DNA from 2 places in the Fictibacillus sp. b24 genome. Region 2 is predicted to be linked to the other one. Evidence: predicted binding sites of a transcription regulator. Region 2 holds the regulator's gene; the other holds the start of a gene.
What was found. Region 2 encodes LexA, which represses DNA repair genes until DNA is damaged. Its sites were predicted from a motif close to CGAACATATGTTCG; they were not measured.

Region 1: uvrB (excinuclease ABC subunit UvrB) is a predicted target of LexA. The motif match lies at 1,506-1,519, and genes of this name have one in related genera.

The regions. Positions count from the first base shown of each region.
Region 1 covers NZ_JAUCES010000005.1:840,084-843,241, reverse strand. Annotated here, with positions in the region: gene uvrB (excinuclease ABC subunit UvrB) at 1-1,416, opposite strand, end outside; gene QUF49_RS04150 (sulfite exporter TauE/SafE family protein) at 1,670-2,542, shown strand; gene QUF49_RS04145 (DUF2198 family protein) at 2,559-2,789, opposite strand; gene QUF49_RS04140 (hypothetical protein) at 3,037-3,158, shown strand, end outside.
Region 2 covers NZ_JAUCES010000005.1:2,028,435-2,031,592, forward strand. Annotated here, with positions in the region: gene QUF49_RS10440 (HesB/YadR/YfhF family protein) at 1-55, opposite strand, end outside; gene QUF49_RS10445 (DUF896 domain-containing protein) at 161-400, opposite strand; gene QUF49_RS10450 (YneB family resolvase-like protein) at 462-1,106, opposite strand; gene yneA (cell division suppressor protein YneA) at 1,127-1,393, opposite strand; gene lexA (transcriptional repressor LexA) at 1,553-2,167, shown strand; gene QUF49_RS10465 (YuzF family protein) at 2,303-2,551, shown strand; gene QUF49_RS10470 (vanadium-dependent haloperoxidase) at 3,126-3,158, shown strand, end outside.

The DNA of each region.
Region 1 (3,158 bases), 1.2 Mb from region 2:
ATAACGAACCTTAATACCTAGTTCAACAAAGTAATCGGTAAGATCTTCAGACATTTTCTTCGTTAACGTTGTAACAAGAACTCTTTCGTTTTGCTCGATTCTCTCATTGATCTCGCCAAGCAAGTCATCGATCTGTCCTTTAATCGGACGGACTTCTAGTGTAGGATCTAATAACCCAGTAGGACGAATAATCTGCTCAACAGGCTCTGGAGCGTGTTCGAGTTCATACGGACCTGGTGTTGCAGATACATAAATATGCTGAAACTTTGTGTAGCGCTCGAATTCTTCAAACGTTAATGGCCGGTTGTCTTTTGCTGAAGGGAGACGGAATCCGTGATCCACAAGCACCCCTTTTCTCGCTTGGTCTCCATTAAACATTCCACGAATTTGTGGAAGTGTAACATGCGATTCATCAATCACGATTAGTGAATCGTCCGGAAAGTAGTCAAGCAATGTATAAGGTGTGGATCCTAATGGTCTCAGCGTCAGGTGAACAGAGTAGTTCTCAATTCCTGAACAAAAGCCCATTTCAGCCATCATCTCAAGATCGTACCTTGTTCTTTGTTCGAGTCGCTGCGCTTCTAATAGTTTGCCAGCCTCGTTCAGTTCTTTCAGGCGATCTTCCAGTTCCGCTTCAATGCGTTTGATCGCTACTTTCATTTTCTCTTCACGAGTAACGAAGTGGGATGCCGGGAAAATGGCAACGTGATTGCGTTCGCCTAAAATTTCACCAGTTAGTGCGTCCACTTCTGTTATACGGTCGATCTCATCACCAAAAAACTCCACACGCAAGCAATGTTCATCACGTGAGGCTGGGAAGATTTCAACCACATCACCTCTGACACGGAACGTACCACGCGTAAAGTTAATGTCGTTACGGTTGTATTGAACATCGACAAGGTCTCGAAGAAGCTGATCGCGGTCTTTCTCCATTCCTTCTCTTAAAGAGATCACCATGTCTTTATATTCTTCAGGTGAACCTAGACCATAAATACAGGACACACTTGCCACAATAATAACGTCTTTTCTTTCGAATAACGATGAAGTGGCAGAGTGACGAAGTTTATCTATTTCGTCGTTGATGCTTGCATCTTTTTCGATGTACGTATCGGAATGAGCAATATATGCTTCTGGCTGATAATAGTCGTAATACGATACAAAATATTCAACTGCGTTGTTTGGGAAAAATTCTTTTAACTCACTATAAAGCTGTCCGGCTAGAGTTTTGTTATGAGCAATAACAAGAGTCGGTTTGTTTACTTCCTGAATAACGTTAGAAACCGTAAACGTCTTCCCTGTTCCGGTCGCACCAAGCAGGGTCATACTCTTTTTCCCTGCATTAATATTTTCCACAAGATGCTTGATCGCTGCGGGCTGATCCCCTTGTGGCTGATAGTTAGATTTGATTTCGAACATCTGACTTTGACTCACAAAACCGAACCTCCGTTCCTAAAATCTGGTTACTCAAATTATAGCATAGCACCTAGCTAAAAACCTAATAATTACGAACAAATATTCGCAGAAGTTTCTGGAAAGAAATCAAAGTGTTATACTTAAAGATAGGCGCTTGTGGGAAATAAATTGTGTGGGGTCTGACCCCATTTCCCGCAAGCAGTACCAAGGGTTGCGGGGAAATTGTAGCAGGTGTGTCCCCAAAAGGAGTTTAAAAATGGAATTTTTCTATATACTGCTAGGTTTGTGCATCGGAATCTTTTCTGGCATTTTCGGTATTGGGGGAGGCTTTATTCTGACCCCCGTTTTAATTTTGTTCGGCATTCCGCCTCTTTCAGCAATTGGTACCAGTCTCATGTATTCAATCGGGACGAGTGTTTCTGGGGTTGCGGCGCATCTAAAATACAAGAATATTATATGGAAAACGGCCGCTGTTTTGGGATCAGTTGGAATTATCGCTACTCAAATTGCTCATCCGCTTGTGGTATGGCTTGAGAAGATGGGGTATGACGATACAGTAATCCCTGTGTTTTATATTGTGCTTCTTGCCTACTTTGCCCTTTCCCTGCTTTATAAGCAGTCAAAACGCAAGAATACAGCGAATGCATCCACTGAAATTCATTTTTCTTGGATCAAAGCAATCTTTATTGGATTTACAGGAGGGTTCATTTCTACAACATTGGGTGTTGGCGGAGGATTTGTAATGGTACCGATGCTCATCTCTTTAATGAAATTCCCTTCTAGAAAAGCTGTAGGCACGAGTTTAGTCAGTGTATTCTTGATTGTTACTGCTGGATTCTTGACGTATGCCTCATCCGTTCAACTAGATTATAAGCTCGGGATTTTACTCATTCTTGGCGCTTTAGTCGGTACTCAGCTTGGTGCAAAGCTTACGACTATCTATACAAGCGAACAGATACAAAAGTATTTAGGTGCACTGTACATCACAATATTAATTTCAGTTATCCTTAAACTTGTACACTTTGATAAAGCTGGACTTGGTGTAATTACACTTTATGTGTTAACGATGCTCGTTCTTTTCTTTAAAAAAACGATCTCGCATACAAAAAGAAAGACGTCTACCTCGTGAAGGTGACGTCTTTTTTCTATCTTACTTTTCTTTTTTGTTTATTATAAATTTTGAGACCCAGGAAAAACCCTATGATCGTGAAAATGACAGCAACGATTTGGAGAGGTAAAGGCTGATTCAAGCCATCAAAACCAAAAATTAAAATAATAATCGTTATTCCTAACGGCAAGTATTTTGTAAACAGCACTCTATTAAATAGCAGCTGCAAAAATACAGGCAACAAAGCTGCAAAAACATACTCCAACATGAAACGAAAAACCCCTCTCCTTGAACAATCCAAAAAACATAGCTTTTTGTAAACGTTCATATATACCTCTCTAAATTTAACAAAACTCTCTAGACAAAAACAAGGAAATTATTGAGGGAAATAAATTGTTTGGGGTCAGACCCCATTTCCCAAGATGAAACTTTCTGTTTAAAAGTACGTACAGTAGGATATTGCTTAAAAGGCACGAATATCCTAAACAAGAAAGTTCAAAGGAGATGGTTTAATCATGTTAATGAAGCTACTAAAATCGTTATTAGGACATAAAAGCTACAAAAAATACAGCAGTTCTGGTTACAAATACAAAAAGAAATATAAGAAATACAGCAGCAGTGACTTCGGAAAGAAACA
Region 2 (3,158 bases):
CTAATTTAATATCCTTATAAAGATTAGCAGCTGCACTTGTAATTGAAAAAGTCAAAATATTCTCCCCTTTCAAAGTTGTTATATAACAGTATATACTAATATGTATAGATTGCAACAGAAAAAAATGCCTATTTACAGTTAAGTAAATAGGCATTCTATATTATTGTTTAAGGTTCTTTTTATTATCTTTACTTCTTTTTAATTTTTCAGGTGTTACATCATCACCGTTAGGGTCTACAAAAGTCATACCGTGCAGATCTTGAACGAAAGACTTGCGGAAGACTTGTAAATACTCTTCTCTTAACTTTTTTTGTTCTGCTTTTTCTGCTGATGTCAATTCCGTTTGTTTTGACTTTCTAGACAGTTCATTTATTCTTTGCATTTTATCTTTTGATAACATGATTTAAAAACTCCTTTTGCAGCATTCTTCATTCTATCCTACAGCAGTATGAAAGGAATTTCTAGTTATCTGTATTTTCCATGTGTTCTTTGTATCTTCTATGTACGGTGGCTTTTGATACATTGAAACCTAATCCTTTTAGCGTTAATGCTATGTCATGAAAAGTCAGTTTCATGTTCTTTAAGCGAACAATTTCAGAAATTGGCACTTCTTTTTTGTCTCGCCCGCCACTTGTGTTGTTACTTAAATTCCTCTGCGGTTTATAACCATCTTTAACCGCTTTTCTCATGCCGCGCCTTATTTTCATATTGTGAAGCTTACGTTGATACTCTTCCACAGTGGAGACGATCTCCAGCACCATTTCATCTGCTTCAGTCAACGTGTATTCTCCGTTATTGGACAGTGTATAAACTTTAATATTGTATTTCATTAACTGATGGAGAATAGCCATCTTTGCCTTTCCTCTTCCTAGCCGAGTATCATCTTGAATGAGGAGGCAGTTAATTTCACCGTCTCTTGCCAAATCAAGCACGTTTAATAATTCTTCGCGATCAAGCGAATATCCGCTTGCCCTCTCACTAAAACATGCTATTACTTCAAAACCAAATTGTTTTGCTAACTTTTTTAATTCAGCTTCCTGTCTTTCAATAGATGTGAGTTGTTCTTCTTTTTCAGTACTTACTCTACAGTATATAATAGCTTTCATTTGCCCAAAACCCGCTTTGTCTATTTATTTACTGGTATGATTACTTTCTGCCCTGGAAATACAGCTGACGCATTTACGCTGTTCTTCTTTTCGACCCATTGTATAAACTCCCAGTTGGAATAATGGTGTTTGGCGTTATATTCTTCGGAAAGACTCCAAAGTGAATCTCCCTCTTGTATGGTTACTTCAATATATTGAGCTTCTTGTGATGCAAGATTTGATAACGTAAAAAATATACCACCTAACAACCCTAAAAATACAATAACATGCATTGTCCCTTGTTTCATTGTGATATCCCCTTCCGACAAACGTTTGTTCGCATCTTATGATATTATAATAACTGGAACGTTTGTTCGGTGTCAACTAATTTTTCGAACTTATGTTTGTATCTCTTTATTCCCCATGCTATACTTTTTATAGATAAAAAATTCGGTGAGGTGCTTAAAATGACTAAGTTATCCAGACGACAATTGGATATCCTGGCTTTCATAAAAGAGGAAGTTTCACAAAAAGGATATCCCCCTTCCGTTCGAGAAATTGGGGAAGCGGTAGGTCTTGCTTCAAGCTCTACAGTTCACGGACATTTAGCTAGACTTGAAAAAAAAGGGCTTATTCGCAGAGATCCAACAAAACCTAGAGCGATTGAAGTATTAGGCCTTGAAGACAATATTCCTTCCGTTCGTTCAGTCTCTATCCCTGTAATCGGTAAAGTAACAGCGGGGCTTCCAATAAGTGCGATCGAGAACGTAGAAGAATATTTTCCATTGCCTGAACATGTTGTAGGTGACGAGAATGTGTTTATGCTGTCTGTAGTCGGAGACAGTATGATTGAAGCAGGTATTTTTAATAAGGACTTAGTTGTTGTAAAACAACAGCCTACTGCCAATAACGGAGATATCATCGTAGCTATGACTGATGAAGACGAAGCAACGGTAAAACGGTTCTTTAAAGAAAGTAATCACATTCGTCTGCAGCCAGAGAATTCCTCGATGGAGCCGATTATACTGCAAAGCTGTACGATACTAGGTAAAGTAATCGGAGTATATAGAAGTATTCACTAATTAAAATTAAACATAAAGAGAAGCAGCTTCATGTTAAGCTGCTTCTCTTTTTTTATGGCATCATCGTTAGTTCCTCTCACCACTCGCCATCTGTATGAATAAGGTGTACGGATACCCATATAGGAGGAATGAATCATGTACTATAATCCTTATGAACAATCAAGAAACCAAAATGGTAACACTCAATATATGACATTAGTAGATCCCTTCGTTGTGAATCGCCTGCGATCCGTAGTAGGTAAAGATCTAGTTGTAGAAACAACTAAAGATACGATAAGAGGTGTACTAGTCGAAGTACAACCCGATCACATTGCTTTAAGTGCTGGTAACGACTCCACTTTTTTTGTTCGTATCCAGCAAATCGTTTCGATTATGCCAATTTAATGGAACATTTTCATACTTATAATGCATAAACAATAATCCCCTGACAACAAATATGTCAGGGGTTATTTCATTAATCACTTTTCAATTGAAAATCAATAGGATCAAAAATATCTAAGATTATTGACTTGATAAAAATTATTCCATTGTTGAAAATTGGATTAAAATACAAATCTAAACAAATAAGATCACCTTTAAAGTGAAGCGTATATAGAAGTATTCATTAAGTTTGAATATTTGCGATTAGACAAGCTGTAAATACAAATGAACGGCTTGTTTTTTTATAAAAAAAATCAATTTAAGTATATTTTCATTTTCCTTCATTCTCTTCCGATTTCCTTCACGAAATATGAATAGGCTTTTTCTTCCGCCTGCTTAAGGTACACGGTCTAACAAGAGTAATTTGGGTAAATCGCATTGGTGAACAACCTATTCTCATATAAAAAAAATGAATATAATGAAACAATTGATGTAAGAGATTAGGGGGCTAAAGAATAGATTAAAAAAAGATATTAACATCGAAGAAAGTAGGATTTATTCCTAGTATCAAAATAAAATAAAATAAATAGGTGATTAGATGACAAAAAACGACAGGTCTGATAATAAAAAA